Regions from separate parts of the Tistrella mobilis genome, predicted to be linked through region 2. Evidence: riboswitches for the same ligand, from Rfam matches in the RefSeq annotation. Region 2 holds a riboswitch; the other holds the start of a gene.
The links. Region 2 has a riboswitch for thiamine pyrophosphate ahead of P7L68_RS09495 (ABC transporter ATP-binding protein). Riboswitches for the same ligand answer to the same signal wherever they lie in the genome.
Positions count from the first base shown of each region.

Region 1: another riboswitch for thiamine pyrophosphate. It lies ahead of thiM (hydroxyethylthiazole kinase); the one in region 2 lies ahead of P7L68_RS09495 (ABC transporter ATP-binding protein).

Region 1 is NZ_CP121017.1:4,520,896-4,528,293, reverse strand. It holds gene P7L68_RS26010 (lipase family protein) at 1-600, opposite strand, end outside; gene P7L68_RS26005 (M17 family metallopeptidase) at 724-2,130, opposite strand; gene P7L68_RS26000 (TAXI family TRAP transporter solute-binding subunit) at 2,251-3,531, opposite strand; gene P7L68_RS25995 (disulfide bond formation protein B) at 3,756-4,295, shown strand; gene P7L68_RS25990 (demethoxyubiquinone hydroxylase family protein) at 4,351-4,929, shown strand; TPP riboswitch at 4,968-5,087, shown strand; gene thiM (hydroxyethylthiazole kinase) at 5,188-5,997, shown strand; gene thiE (thiamine phosphate synthase) at 5,994-6,632, shown strand; gene P7L68_RS25975 (pyridoxal phosphate-dependent aminotransferase) at 6,629-7,398, opposite strand, start outside.
Region 2 is NZ_CP121017.1:812,795-821,213, reverse strand. It holds gene P7L68_RS09530 (DUF488 family protein) at 1-240, opposite strand, end outside; gene P7L68_RS09525 (SMP-30/gluconolactonase/LRE family protein) at 373-1,299, shown strand; gene P7L68_RS09520 (GNAT family N-acetyltransferase) at 1,357-1,959, shown strand; gene P7L68_RS09515 (carbon-nitrogen hydrolase family protein) at 1,956-2,885, shown strand; gene P7L68_RS09510 (hypothetical protein) at 2,887-3,168, opposite strand; gene P7L68_RS09505 (Hpt domain-containing protein) at 3,345-3,671, opposite strand; gene P7L68_RS09500 (DUF192 domain-containing protein) at 3,711-4,262, opposite strand; TPP riboswitch at 4,579-4,687, shown strand; gene P7L68_RS09495 (ABC transporter ATP-binding protein) at 4,685-5,473, shown strand; gene P7L68_RS09490 (ABC transporter permease) at 5,470-6,249, shown strand; gene P7L68_RS09485 (ABC transporter substrate-binding protein) at 6,290-7,261, shown strand; gene P7L68_RS09480 (Na+/H+ antiporter subunit E) at 7,580-8,053, shown strand; gene P7L68_RS09475 (monovalent cation/H+ antiporter complex subunit F) at 8,053-8,376, shown strand; gene mnhG (monovalent cation/H(+) antiporter subunit G) at 8,373-8,419, shown strand, end outside.

The DNA.
Region 1 (7,398 bases), 1.2 Mb from region 2:
GGCGACGCCCAGTTCCTTCTGGCCCGACTGCACGGCGCGGACCGAATCGAGCGTGCTGTATGCTTCGGGCCGGGTGGCGAGATAGGGGTGCGGGCCGGCGACGCCCAGGCCCTGATAGTCGGTGGCGACGATCGCAAAACCCTCGCGCAGCCAGCGGCCCAGATAGTCGATGTCGCGTTTGGACCGTCCGGTCCAGGACGGTGCACAGGCATCGGCCATGCCGACCGTCCCATGCGCCCAGGCGAGCAGCGGCCAGCCGCCGGCCGGCGGGCGCCCCTTGGGCACGAACAAAGCGCCGGAGACCACCACCGGCCCCGTGCCCGACACCCCGTCGGTCGAAGTGTAGAGAATGCGCATCTGCCGTCCGGCCCCGGGCAACCCCAGTTTTGCGGGCAGTGGCTCGGTGCGGAGCAGCAGGCCGGCCTGATCCGGGATGCTGCCGGTCCAGTCGTAGAACGCCGAGACCCCGCCATCGCCCTGGGCGGCGTTCGGGCGGGGCATCTCGGCGGCGATGACCGGCGTGGCGGCGATGGCCGCCAGGGCGGCGAGTGCTGCAAGCGGTGCGGCGAAGCCGCGCCGGGTAAGGGCTATGCGTGACATCGGGGGGCGTCTCCCTGCGCTGGTTCTTCTTGCAGATCGAAGTCTGCCAGAACCGGCGCAGGGCGCCTTGCGAAGATTGGGCAAATTCCGCTTTGCGGTTGATGATCGGGCGGGACCCGGATGTCAGGCCGAAGGCGCCCAGCGGTCGGCGATCATCCGGTAGAGCGCCCGCACGCCCATGATCTCCCCACCTTCCGGCCGACCGGGGCGGGTGCGGGTGTTCCAGGCCATCAGATCCAGATGCAGCCAGCCCTTGCGGGCCTCGCCGGCGAAGGCATCCAGGAACAGGGCAGCCGTGGTTGCCCCGGCGAAGCCGCCGCCGCTGACATTGCAGATATCGGCGATCTTGCTGTCGAGCATATGGCGATAGGCGCGATGCAGCGGCAGCCGCCAGACCGGGTCGTCCTCGGCACGGGCGGCGCTTTCGAAGGCCGCGGCAAGGGCGTCGTCTTCGGCGAAGAAGGCCGCAATCTCGGTGCCGACCGCGACCCGTGCGGCGCCGGTCAGGGTGGCGACGTCGATCAGCAGTTCGGGCATGTCACGCGCAGCCTCGGCCAGGGCATCGGCCAGGATCAGCCGTCCCTCGGCATCGGTGTCGCCGACCTCGACCGAGATGCCGGCGCGGGTCTTGAGCACGTCGCCGGGACGGAAGGCATCGCCCGCAATGACGTTGTCGACCGTCGGGATCAGCACTCTCAGTCGCACCGGCAGGTTGGTGTCGATGATCATCCGCGCCAGCGCCAGCACATGGGCCGCACCGCCCATATCCTTCTTCATCAGCCGCATGGCCGAGGCCGGCTTGATGTCGAGCCCGCCGCTGTCGAAGCAGACCCCTTTGCCGACCAGGGTGACCTTGGGGTGGCTTTCGTCGCCCCAGCTGAAATCGATCAGCCGCGGCGGCCGGGTGCTGGCCCGGCCGACGGCATGGATCGCCGGGAAGTTCCGCTGGACCAGATTGTCGCCGACGATCTCGTCATAGCGGCCGCCGGCATTCTCGGCGATGCGACGGGCGGCGAGGGCCAGCTCGTGCGGGCCCATGTCTTCGGCCGGCGTGTTGATCAGGTCGCGGCCATGGGAAATCGCCTGGACCAGGGCGGCAAGCCGCGTCTGATCGGCAGCGGCCGGCACCACCAGAGTGGCCGGCGCGCGGCGATCCTCGCTGCGACCGAGATAGCGGTCGAAGCGATAGGCACCCAGCGCCCAGCCCATTGCGAGCTGTGTTGCCAGCATGGGATCGGCCGGCTCCGGATCCAGCCGCCAGCGGCCCTCGGGCAGTTTCTGCGACAGGTCGCCGATCGCCCAGGGGCCCGGTTCCGCTGCGGTCACCATCACGGCGCCGACGATGCCGCCCTCGGCGTCGGGCAGCAGCGCATGGGCGCCTGGCCGCGGCTTGAAGCCCTGGGCCGAAAGCCAAGCCGCGATCCGGGGCTCGGCAGCATCGCGCCAGGCGGCGAAATCGCGCTCGGTTACCAGGGTCAGCGGCAGGGCGACGGCGTCGCGGTCACGCGACAGGCTCGGGATCTCGGCCATGGACGTGCGGGGCTCCTCGATCGATGGGCGCGGAAAATCGCGCCAATCGACAAGGTCAGCGCCCGGGGCGCCGCCGTCAAGCCCGGGGGACCATCATCCGGTACCGTCTCGTGATGCGGCTCAGCTGGCGGGCGTGCCGGGCTTGGCTTCAGGCACCGGCGCGTCGGGCATTGCCGGGGCTGCCGGCGTGGCGGCGGGTTCGCTTCCCAGATCGTCGAGCGGTGCTGCCTCAGGCGGGCTGCCGGCCGGGGCATCGGGGGCCGTGCCGGCCTCTCCCGGTTTGCCGTCGGCTGCGGCCTTGTCGCGGGCAGCCCGCCATTCGGCATAGAAACGCTCGGCGCCGGGATGAAGCGGGATGCCGATGCCCAATGTCGCAGTTTCGGGCCGGATCAGCCGGCCTTTGGCATGGCCGGCATCCAGCAGGCCGCGGGTCGGCGTGCTCCACAGTGCACGGGTCAGGCCGTACACCAGCTCTGCATCCAGACCTTCGCGCACGACCCAGAGTGCGCGGACGCTGACCGTGCCCACGGGAGCGGCCAGATCATAGGCATCGCGGGGGATCACGTCTTCGACGAAGAAGGGGTGTTTCTCGACCAGGGCGCTGCGCAGCTCGGGCGCGAGGGGCACCAGGCTGGCGACCCCGTCGCGGATGGCGGCTCCGATTGAGACGGCCGGATAGCCGCCCATGAAGAACATGGCGTCGAGCGAACCGTCGCGGAGATGATCGACCGCCACTTCGGGATCGAGGTTCTCCACCTTGATCCTGTTGAGCGGAATGCCCGCTGCGGCCAGCACCAGCCGGGCATCGACCAGGGTGCCGGAGCCGGTTCGATCGAGTGATACCCGCTTGCCGACGAGATCCTTCAGATCGGTGATACCGGCACCCGTCCGCGCCACCACATGCAGGCTTTCCGGATAGAGGCTGGCGATGGCCCGCAGATCCGGCATGGAGGGCGCACCGATTTCGGCGCCACGGTCGGTCTGGGCGAGCACGGCGATGTCGGCCTGCGAGAGGCCGCTGTCGACCTGGCCGTCGTTCAGCAGGTTGAGATTGTCGACGGACCCGCGGGTGGTGACCGCCACGGCGACCAGGTTCGGAATGCCGCAGGCGCCGCCATCCTCGCAGGGGCGGGAGCCGGGCGGATTGCTGACCGCATTGGCGATGATGCCGCCGATCGGGAAATAGGTACCGCCGGTCGATCCCGTGCCGATGCGGAAGAAGCGCATCGCCTCTTCCTGGGCGGCTGCCTGGCCGGAGGCGGAGAGCAGGCCGGCGACGATGGTGGCGGCGGCCCATCGTCGCAGTTCCACCAGTCTCATCAACCCCAGGTAGATATTCTGTATGAAGGCCGGGGCAGTGACGGGACAGGCGGACACGGCGGTCCGGGTGCTGCGGGCCATGATGCACGGATCTCCGCTGGCGAGACGAGGCATCGCAGGGGCCGCACGAACCCCTTGTCCGGAGTGTGCGGAGTGCGACTTGCTTGTCCGGTTGATCCTAGCCACACTCGCGGCATCCGTCGAGCCGCCGTGACACACGTCACGGAACGGTCGCAGGCCTTGCCGCAGGATGGCCCGCCCGGCTGCCCGTGTCGCCGTCCGAGATGCCGGAGAGAACCCGCTCCATGTCCCTGCTCACCAAGCCCGTCGATCTGATGGCGGCACGCCTGCGTGCCCGCGGGATCGATCCGCTGCTGCCTTTCCTGGGGGCGGCCAGCCTTGCCCTGCTGGGGGGTGCCCTCAGCTTCCAGTTCCTGGGCGGGCTGGAGCCCTGCGTGCTCTGCCTGCAGCAGCGTTGGCCGCATCTGGGCGTGGCGGTGGCTGCGGGCGCGCTGACGGCGCTTGGGCCTTCGCGGCGGGTGCAGGGCTGGGGGCTGCTGCTGATCACGGTGCTGCTGCTGATGACCGGCGGTATCGGTCTTTATCATGTTGGCGTCGAGCAGGGCTGGGTGGAGGCGAGCGCCGCCTGCTCGATGAGCACGGCCGCCGGCGCCCAGGACCTGGCGTCCCTGCGGGCTGCCATCGCCGGCGCACCACGTGCCGCCTGCACCGATATCGCCTGGTCGCTGCTGGGGATCAGCATGGCCGGATGGAATGCGCTGCTGTCGGTTCTGCTGGCGGGTATTGCCGCGGGCGGCGCGCGGCGTATCTTCAGGCATGGCTGACAAGCCGACCGGACGCTCCCTCACCGGACGATCCCCGACCGGAGACCGCCTGCAGATGACCGACCAGCCCCGCCTCAGCAATGACCGCCCCACAGCCGCGCGTGTCCTGCCCGGCGATCCCGATGCCCGCACCCTGGTCGAACGGATGATCCGGGTCGATCAGGCGGGGGAATACGGTGCCGCCCGGATCTATGCCGGCCAGCTGGCGGTGATGGGCAAGGGTCCGCATGGCGCCACCATCCGCCATATGGCCGACCAGGAACGGGTCCATCTGGAGACCTTCAACCGGATGATGGTGGAACGCCGGGTGCGGCCGACCCTGCTGTCGCCGGTCTGGCATGCCGCGGGTTTTGCACTGGGGGCGGTGACCGCGGCCATGGGACCGCGGGCGGCGATGGCCTGCACGGTTGCGGTCGAGGAAGAGATCGACCGCCACTACCGCGCCCAATCGGCGGCACTGGGACCCGACGAGGCTCCTTTGCGCGATACCATCGAACGTTTCCGGGCCGAAGAGCTGGAGCATCGAGACACGGGCCTCGCCCATGGCGCCGAACAGGCGACCGGCTACAAGGCGATGAAGGCGCTGATCGGCGCGGGCTCCAGAATGGCGATCTGGCTGTCGACCCGGATCTGATCGACGTTGACACCGTGCCCGGGCGGCGCGCAGTCTGAAGACCTCACCAGGGGTGTCCCGACAAGGGGCTGAGATTCTGCAGGGCCGCAAGGCAGCGCAGGGACCCGACGAACCTGATCCAGTTCATACTGGCGGAGGGATGGTGCGGATGGCCGGCTCCTGCAACCCCTGCGGCGCAGGGGAGACGGCGTTTCTGAGCCTCTCCCTCTCTCTGCCGGTCCGCGCCGGATCGATCAAGATCGAGAGGGAGGAACCGGAATGACCCCGCAAAGAACCGCCGGTGCCGCTGAACTCCACGCCCGCATGCAGCGGAGCGCTCCGCTGGTACATTGCATCACCAACTACGTCGCGATGAACGTGGCAGCCAATGTGCTGCTCGCCGCCGGCGCCTCGCCGGCCATGGTCCATGCCGAGGAAGAGGCGGGTGAGTTCGCAGGCCTCGCCGGCGCATTGACCGTCAATATCGGTACGCTCTCACCCGGCTGGGTCGGCGGCATGAAGGCGGCGATTGCGGGCGCGACAGCGGCCGGACGGCCCTGGGTGCTGGACCCCGTCGCCCATTTCGCGACCGGCTACCGGCGGCGGGTGGCGGCGGAGCTGCTGGCGCTCGGCCCGACGGTGGTGCGTGGCAACGCCTCTGAGATCATCGCGCTCGATGGCGGCACCAGTGCCGGACAGGGCGCCGACGCAGGCGATCCGGTGGAACAGGCGGAAGAGGCCGCGCGGCGGCTGGCACAACGCCATGCAACGGTGGTGGCGGTGACCGGTCCGGTCGATTTCGTGACCGACGGTGCACAAGCGGTCCGAATCTCGGGCGGGTCGGCGCTGATGCCGAAGGTGACGGCGCTTGGCTGCTCGCTCACCTGTCTGGTCGGCGCCTTCACGGCGGTGGCGGCCGATGCTCCGTTCGAGGCGACGGTCGCAGCGCTCGCCACCTTTGCGGCGGCAGGGGAGGCGGCGGAACGGGGGGCAGAGGGCCCGGGCTCCTTCGCCATGCGCTTCCTGGATGCGCTGCATGGTCTTGAAGCACGGGCGCTCGAGGCGGGAGAAAGGATCCGGCCGGCATGAAGCGTTTCGATCTCTCGCTCTATCTTGTTCTCGACCCCGATCTCTGCCGCGTGCGGTCGATGGTGGAGACCACCCGCGCCGCCGTTGCCGGTGGGGCCACGATCGTTCAACTGCGCGACAAGACAGCCGGTACGGCCGGGCTGATCGAGACCGGCCGGGCGCTCATGTCGGTGCTGGAAGGCACCGGCGTACCGCTGATCGTGAATGACGACGTCGAGGCTGCGGTCGCGATCGGTGCCCATGGAGTGCATGTCGGCCAGGGCGACATGCCCGCGGCAGAGGCCCGTCGCCGGATCGGGCCCCGGATGATCCTGGGCCTGTCGGTCGAGACCGAGGCGGTGGTGCGGGCGGTCGATCCGGCGGTGGTCGACTATGTGGGGGCGGGCCCCGTCTTCGCGACCCAGACCAAGCCGGATCATGAGCCGCCGACCGGTTTCGACGGCCTTGCCCGGCTGGTGGCGCTGTCGCCCGTGCCGGCGGTGGCGATCGGCGGGCTGAAGGCTGATCATGTGGCGCCGGTGCTGGCGTCTGGCGCCGAGGGACTGGCGGTGGTCTCGGCGATCTGCGGCCAGCCCGACCCCGAGGCGGCGGCCCGGAGGATCGCCGACGCCATCCGGGACTGTCGCCGGGGTTAGCCCTCCCGGGTGCCGGCAAAGAAGGCGTCGAGCCTCCGGGCCGCCTCGGCGGCGAGCGTCGGGTCGATGGCGAAGCACAGGCGCAGATAACCATCGCCGCCGGGGCCGAAGGCGGAGCCGGGGGCAAGGCCGACCCCGGCTTCTCGCAGGATGCGCACGGCGGTCGAGAAGGCGTCGTTCATGCCGCGCACGCCGAAGAACAGGTAGAAGCCGCCATCCGGCTTCACCACGGTCACTTCGGGAATGGCGGCAAGGGCGTCGAGCAGCACGTCCCGGGCAGTCATGGTGCGGGTGACCAGTGCCCTTATCCCCGGGTCGCCCTCGTTCAGGGCTGCGATGGCGGCATGCTGGATGAACGTGGCGACGCCGGTGGTGTTGTACTGGGAGAGGTTCTCGAAGATGCGGGACATCCCCTCGGGGAAGATCACCCAGCCGGCGCGCCAGCCGGTCATGCACCAGTTCTTGGAGAAGGTGTTGGTGATCAGCAGCCGGTCGGTCGGTTCGGCGACCTCAAGGAAGGACGGGGCGGGGCGGCCGCCATCGACGAACAGGCCGTAGACCTCGTCCGACAGGATCCAGAGCCCCCGGTCGCGGGCAATCCGCACCAACTCTGCCATCTGTACCTTCGGCATCATCCAGCCGGTGGGGTTGGAGGGGGAGTTGATCGCGATCGCCCTGGTCCGCGGTCCGATCGCCGCCAGCAGGTCATCGAGGTCGAGCGAAAAGCGGCCATCACTCACCCGGAAGGGCACCGGTACCAGCCGAC
Region 2 (8,419 bases):
CCCGCCCAGCTCGGCGCCCAGCGGCACATGGGCGATGCCGGCCGTCTTCAGCGCCGCCGCCAGCGGCCGGGCACCGAATTGCGGATGACGCCGGGACCAGGGCACCGAGCGCAGATCGGCCACGGCCGTGATCTCCACCGCCCGCAGCAGGGCGACGAAGCGGTCGATCGGGTGGTCGGAATGGCCGATGGTCCAGAAGACCGGTGCCATCCCCTCGGTATCGTCGCTCGGATCCTCCATGGGGCCATCATGATCCGCCATGCCTGCCGCTGCAATTCCGCAGACCGGCCGCGATGCACGCCGTCGGCGCAGGCCGCCGCCGATCGGGTTAGGCTTCGGAAAACACGCGAAGAGCCCCCAGGAGGAACGACCATGTCCGAGACACCCCCCATCACCCTGCTTGCCGAAGGCCTGGCTTTTCCCGAAGGGCCGGTCGCCATGCCCGACGGTTCGGTGATCCTGGTCGAGATCGCCGCCGGCCGCATCACCCGGGTGATGCCCGACGGCCGCAAGCTGACCGTGGCGGAACCCGGCGGCGGCCCCAACGGTGCCGCGATCGGCCCCGACGGCATGCTCTACATCTGCAACAATGGCGGTTTCGCATGGGCGGTCGAGAAGGGCTTCACCAAACCTGCGGGCACGCCGGCCGACTGGTCGGGTGGGCGGATCGAGCGGGTCGATCCTGAGACCGGCAAGGTCGAGGTGCTCTACACCGAAAGCGACGGCCGGGGCCTGCGCGGCCCCAACGACATCGTCTTCGACGACCAGGGCGGGTTCTGGTTCACCGATCTGGGCAAGACCTTCCACGACCGGATCGATCACGGTGCGATCCACTATGCCAAAGCCGACGGCTCGCTGATCCGCACCGCCGCCTGGCCGGTCAGCAACCCCAACGGCATCGGCCTCTCGCCCGACGGCCGCACGGTCTATGCCGCCGAGACCACCACCGGCCGGCTCTGGGCCTGGACCATCACCGGGCCGGGAGAGCTGGCGCCGCAGAGCTGGCCCGAGGTCGACCATCCGCGCCTGATGGGCCCGGCCCCCGGCTTCCGGCGCTATGACAGCCTGGCGGTGGAAGCCTCGGGCAATATCTGCGTCGCCTCGCTGCGCATCGGCGGCATCGAGGTCTATGCCCCCGACGGACCGGTGATCGATTTCGTGCCGTTCGACGACCCCTATACCACCAATATCTGCTTCGGCGGCCCCGACCTGAAAACCGCCTACATCACCCTCTCCGGCACCGGACGGCTGGTCAGCGTGCCCTGGCCGCGGGCGGGACTCAGACTGGCCCATGGTTGACGGGCGGGCCGGGGCGGGGCTATCCGGGGGTGAGATCATCCCAAAAACGGGGCCGCCATGTCCTCTGCGATCCATATCGAAAGCCTGACCGGCCGGGCGCTGCACGACCGGCTCGACGATCTGGCGGCGCTGCGCATCGCCGTGTTCCGCGACTGGCCCTATCTCTATGACGGCAACGCCGATTACGAGCGCCGCTATCTCGCCACCTATGCCGAGGCGGAAGGCAGCGTGATCGTGGCCGCGATCGAGGCGGCGACCGGCCGGGTGGTCGGCGCCGCCACCGGTCTGCCGATGCGCCACGAGCCCGAGACACTGACGGGCCCGATGCGGCAGGCGGGCTACGACATCGACCGGCTGTTCTATTTCGGCGAATCGGTGCTGCTTGCCCCCTGGCGCGGGACCGGCATCGGCGTCGGCTTCTTCAACGCCCGGGAAGCCCATGCCCGGGCGCTGGGCCCGATGACCCATGCCTGCTTCTGTGGCGTGGTCAGGCCCGACGACCATCCGCGCCGCCCCGACGGCTTCGTGCCGCTCGATGGTTTCTGGCGTCGCCGGGGCTATGAACCGGTGGCCGGCGCGGTTGGCGACATCTCGTGGCGCGATCTGGACGAGACGGCCGAGACACCCAAGCCCATGCAGTTCTGGGCCCGCGCGCTATGAGCGGCATCACCCCGCGCCCCGCCCGCGGCCGCAGCGCCCCGGCCCCCGGCCCTGACCGGATCACCGTCGCCGCGGCCGCCTGGCAGGTTGCCCGGCCGGAAAGCCCGGGGGCGCTGGAAGCGCGTCTCGACCAGTGGCTCGGCCAGGCTGTGGCCGGGGGCGCAGAGCTTGCGGTCTTCCCGGAATATGGCGGCATAGAGGCAGGCCCGCTCTCGCCCCGCTGGCGACCCGGCGACCTTGCCGCCGATATCGATGCCGCCTCGGATATGGCCGGCGCCTGGCTGGACCTGCACCGCAGGCTTGCCCGCCGCCACCGGATCCATCTTCTGACCGGCAGCCTGCCGGTGCGCGACCCGGCCCATGCCCTGCCGGTCAATCGCTGCTGGCTGGTCGCCCCCGACGGCAGCGCGGCGCATCAGGACAAGCGGATGATGACCCGGTTCGAACGGGAAAGCTGGGGGATCGGTCCGGGCGATGCCCGGAAGGTCTTCGACACCGCCCTCGGCACGATCGGCATCGCCATCTGCTATGATGCGGAATTCCCGCTGGAGGTGCGCGACATGGTCGCGGCCGGCGCCGAAATCGTGCTGGTGCCAAGCTGCACCGACAGCGCCGCCGGCTATCACCGCGTGCGGGTCGCAGCCGGAGCACGGGCGCTGGAAGGCCAGTGCTTCGTGATCCAGTCGCCGACCGTCGGCACGGCCGACTGGTCGGAAGCGGTGGATGTAAACCGGGGAGCGGCTGGCATCTTCGCGCCGCCGGATCGCGGCCTGCCCGATGACGGGGTGGTGGCACTGGGCGGGATGGACCAGCCGGGCTGGACCATCGCCACGCTCGATCTTGGCGCACTCAGGCGGGTGCGGGCCGACGGACAGGTGCTGCCGCTCCGCCACTGGGACGAGCAGGCATCCGCCGGCCGGGCATGATCTAGTCGGCTTCCGCCTCGATCCGCGCAACCACCGGACTTGCACGAAGCGCCTCGACCAGTTCGGCACTACAGGCCACCGGCACCATGCCGAAGGCGGTGGGTGGGCCGATCCAGACCAGATGATCGGCCAGGCCGAGACGTTCCGCCTCTGCCTGCAGGCCGCGGGCGCGGCGGGCGGTATCGGCGGCGGCGGCCGCGAGCCCTCGTCCGGTCGACGGGGTTTCCGTCGCCGCCAGGGTGATCAGATAGCGTCGGGTTCCGGCCGGCTTGGGCGGCGGCATGGGCAGGGTCCTCGGGATGGTCGCGGTCCTGAAACAGACGATGCGGCGCGACGGCGCCGTGGCAATGCGGCGCAGCGCCGCCGCCGCGGATCAGCATATGGCATCTTCCGCGCGCCGGGGTAAGAGCATGTCGGGGCATCAGGCGATTGAGGCGGGATTATGGACCTGAGGCGGGATTACGGCCGATTGTGGAACACTGCCCGGCTGTGCTCGAAAAGATGGCGGATGGCATGCAGCGCCGCCGCCCGGGCGGCGGCATCGGCCGTCGCCAGCGGCTCGGCCGCGGCCAGTTCGGCGGCCAGCGCCCTGGCTCCCAGATTGGCGGCGGAGCCTTTGAAGCCATGGGCCGCGCGCCGCCAGGGCTCGCCGCCGGTCCCGAGAGCCGCATCCAGCGCCGCCAGATAGTCCAACGCCCCCGCCTCGAACAGGCCGAAGACCTCGTCTTCGAGATCCCGGTCACCGAGGGTATAGGATCTGAGCTGGTCGAGGTCGAAGATCTCCACCGGCATCTCCTTCACCGGCATTCTTTCGGGGCGTGGCGATCAGTCTAGCGGGAATTCCGCATGCACCACCGTGTCGCCCGGCCGGATGCCGAGCAGCCGGGCGGTGCCGGCATTCAGTTCCAGCACCGCACGTGCGGCATGCTTGGAGCCGATGGGCGTGTCGGTCAGCGGCACGGTATCGGCCGCGATGTCGACCACCACACCCTCGGCGTCCAGAAACAGCATGTCGAGCGGCACATAGGTGTTGCGCATCCACATGGTCGGCTGGCTGCCTTCGGGGAAGACGAACAGCATGCCGCGATCGGCATCGAGATCGGAGCGGAACATCAGCCCCATGGATCGCGCCTCGTGCGATCGGGCGACCTCCACCCGGAACATGCGCGCCTTGCCGCCCTCGGCCGGACGGATCGCCAGCGGCTCCAGCGGCTGTTCCGGCAGGGCCTGAGCCTGGATCACCGCGCTCGGCCATGATCTCGCCGCCACCGCCGGCCACGCCCAGGCGCAGTTTGCGGCCAGCATCATGGTTGCGATCAGCAGACAGAGCAATGCCCGGTGGCCGGCACGGCACCGGTTCAGGACCTGGTCCAGCATACGCGTTCCTCGTCGGGGGCTCACGTGGCCGTTACCGTCGCCTGCCTGCCCGGAGATGTACAGGACATACACCCGGAAAGCGGTCGTCGCGTCGGCCGTCGCGGCTTGGTGCGGTCGGGGGACGTGGCGGAGCCTGCGCCGCGGCCGACCTCCGGACGGGGTCATCCGAACGGGAAGACGGCCGGGCTGCGTCTTCGGTCATACTCCGGCCCGGCGTCGCGCGCAACCGGAACGCTCGATACCCCCCAAAACACGCGCATGACGCAAGGTGCGCCATGGGATCTTGCACCCTGGATACCGCCGGTGCATAGTTCGGCCTTCACTTGGGGGGAGCCGCGGTGCGGCGGCTGAGAGGTTCCCGGTTCGGAACGACCCCTGAACCTGATCCGGTTCGCACCGGCGGAGGAACAAGTGCGCATGCCATGCCCGACGACATTCGTCCCCTCATCCATCCGTTGACCGCAGAGCCCGCGGTCCGGGTGCAGGCGCCTGCCCTGCATCTCGCCGATGTCACCATCCGCCCGGGCGGGCGGCTGGTGACCAACGGGCTCAGCCTCGATATCACCGCCGGCCGTATCACGGCGCTGCTCGGCGCCAGCGGTTCGGGCAAGACCACGCTGCTGCGCCTGATCGCGGGCCTCGATGTCGCGGGGCTGGAACGCGGCCGGGTCACGGCCTCCGACGGCCGGCCTCTCGATGGCCGGATCGCCTGGATGGCCCAGCAGGATCTGCTGATGCCCTGGGCGCGGGTCATCGACAATGTCACGCTGGGCGACCGGCTGCGTGGCCGGAGAGCCGATCGTGCCCGGGCGCTCGACCTGCTCGACCGGCTGGGCCTGGCCGGCACCGCCGCTCTTCGCCCCGCAGCTCTTTCGGGCGGCATGCGCCAGCGGGTGGCCCTGGCCCGCACGCTGATGGAAGACCGGCCGGTGGTGCTGATGGACGAACCCTTCGGCGCGCTCGATGCCGTCACCCGCCACGGGCTTCAGGATCTGGCCTGCCGCATGCTGCGCGGCCGCACCGTGCTGCTGGTCACCCATGATCCGCTGGAAGCGCTGCGCATGGGCGACGAGATCGTGGTGCTGACCGGCAACCCGGCCCGGCCGATGGCAGTCACGGCGCCGCCCGGACCGGTGCCGCGCCCGGTGGATGCCCCCGATCTGGGCGACCGGCTCGCCCGGTTGATGGCGGTGCTGGAGGTGCGGTCATGACCGGACAGGCTTCGGGCGCCTGGTGGCGCGGTCTGGTGGCGGTTGCGGGGCTGATCGCGATCTGGTGGGCGGCGGTGCTCGCCACGGACCTTCCGCCCTTCCTGCTGCCCGCTCCCGATCAGGTGGCGCAGGCGATCTGGACCAATCGGGCGCTGCTGGCCGATCACGCCGCGGTTACCGCACTGGAAATCGCGCTGGGGCTCGGGGCCGGTACCGCCATCGGCGTCACCTCGGCACTGGCGATCGCCGGCGCCCCCCGGCTCGGTCGCTGGATGATGCCGGTGATGGTGGGTGCCCAGGCCCTGCCGGTCTTCGCGCTTGCCCCGCTGCTGACCCTCTGGTTCGGCTATGGCTATGCGCCCAAGATCGTGATGGCCGCGCTGATCATCTTCTTTCCCGTCGCCGTCGCCTTTCTGGACGGGCTGAGGCGCACCGAGCCCGGCTGGCTCGACATGGCCCGGGTGATGGGCGCATCGCGCCGGCGCAGCCTGCTGCTCATCCGCCTGCCCGCCGCGCTGCCGGCCCTCGCCTCGGGGCTCCGGGTCGCGGCCGCGGTGGCGCCGATCGGGGCCGTGGTCGGCGAATGGGTCGGCTCTTCCGCCGGCCTCGGCTATCTGATGCTGCATGCCAACGGCCGGATGAAGACCGACCAGATGTTCGCGGCCCTCGCCGTGCTGGTCGTCCTGACCCTGGTTCTTTATCTCGTGGTCGACCGGGCGCTGCGCGCCGCCATGCCCTGGCAGGCGGATGCGCTCGACGGCGGCCAGCGAAGCTGACACCCCGCATCCATATCATCACTCCCGGAGGAGATGCCCCATGACGCAGCGTGTTCCCACGCGGCGCGGCATGCGCCGTGTGCTGGCCGCCACCCTGGTTGCCGCCACCACCCTGGCCGCCCCGGCCGTCCAGGCGGCCGAAAAGCTGACCCTGCTGCTCGACTGGTATGTGAACCCCGACCACGCCCCCCTGCTGGTCGCCCAGGAAAAGGGCTATTTCGCCGAGGAAGGGCTGGAGGTGGAGATGATCGCCCCGGCCGATCCGTCGGACCCGCCCAAGCTGGTCGCCGCCGGCCGGGCCGATCTTGCCATCACCTATCAGCCGCAGCTGATCGCCATGGTGCATGAAGGCCTGCCGCTGAAGCGGGTCTCCACCCTGGTCGCCACCCCGCTCAACAGCATCATCACGCTGGCCGACGGCCCGGTGAAGACGCTGGCCGACCTCAAGGGCCGCAGGATCGGCTATTCGGTCGCAGGTTTCGAGGACGCGCTGCTCGGCCGCATGCTGGCGAGTGCCGGGCTTACCATCGACGACGTCACCCTGATCAACGTCAACTTCGCCCTCGCCCCCTCGGTGATGTCGGGGCAGGTGGATGCGGTGATCGGTGCCTATCGCAATGTCGAACTGGTGCAGATGGCACTGGAAGGCCGCCCCGGTCGCGCTTTCCTGGTGGAAGAGCACGGCGTGCCGCCCTATGACGAGCTGGTCGTGGCCGCCCGCGCCGACAAGGCGGCCGATCCGCGCTTCGCCGCCTTCAACCGCGCCCTGGAAAAGGGCGTGCAATTCCTGATCAACCACCCCGATCAGTCCTGGGAGCTGTACATCAAGGGTCGGCCCGAGATTGCGGACGAAGGCAACCGGCAGTCGCTGGAGGCGACGCTGCCGCGCTTCGCCCACAGCCCCGCCGCACTCGACCATGGCCGCTGGCGCAATTTCGCCGCCTTCATGCACGAGGCGGGGTTGATCGACAGCCCGAAGCCGGTCGAAGCCTACGCCCAGGACTGGCGCTGACCGGGCCTGTCATCCGTCTGATCAAGCCTGAAACGCCCGCTTGCGACCATGTGCCGCAAGCGGGCGTCGTCTTTACCACGCCCCCCGCCGGTCTCATGCTATGCCAAGGACTTATCGGACTTAATTCGTCCGGATTTCCTTGACCCGTCCCGGGTTTCCTGGGAAAAACGCGGGCCAGGGAGGACGCTGTTCGACGGGACGGACACGCGCTCTGCATGCGCCATCTCCGCTTCGCGTCCGGCTGAACACAACTTTCGGCCGGTGGCGCGCCGGCGCCTCCTTGCCGTAAAGGAGACCAACCACTCAGGGGAGACTGCGGTGGCGCGAGCCTTCGGCCTGTTTCTGGCACTGCTCACGACCTGGCTGCTGATGTCGGGCATTTACAAGCCGCTGATCATCGGCTTCGGCGTGCTGTCCTGCGCCTTTTCGGTGTGGATCGCACACTGGCTCGGCATCCTGGACCGTGAAGGGGCGCCGCTCGGCATGCTGCCGCGTGCAATCCCCTACTGGTTCTGGCTGTCGGTCGAGATCATCAAATCGAACATCGACGTCTTCAAGCGGGTCTGGGGCCTGGCCCCGATCGATCCCGCCTGGAAGCGGGTGCCCACCAGCCAGACGACCGATCTGGGCCGGGTGATCTACGCCCAGTCGATCACCCTGACACCGGGCACGGTGTCGGTGGATTTCGAAGGCGGGATGATCGTCGCCCATGCCCTGCATTCCAGTGCGCTGGACGGCATGGACGAGGGTGAGATGGATCGCCGCTGCACCGCGCTGGAGGGCCGCGTCTGATGTTCATCGCCGCAACCGCCGCCCTTGTCGTCGCCCTGGTGCTGGGCCTCGCCCGCGCCGTTCTGGGCCCCACCCTCTTCGACCGGGTGCTCGCCGCCAACGCCATCGGCACCAAGATCGTGCTGCTGCTGTCGGTGATTGGCTTTCTGACCGAGCGTCCGCATTTCCTCGACCTGGCGCTGACCTATGCGCTGATCAACTTCATCGCCACCGTCGCGATCCTGAAGCTGTTGCGCCACCGCCACCTCCGCAGCCTGACCACCGAGGACGTGGCCGCCGACGAGATGGATGCCGCCGCGAAGCGCAAGGGAGGCCGCGCATGACACTGGTCATCGACCTGATCTCCTGGGCCCTGATCCTGGGCGG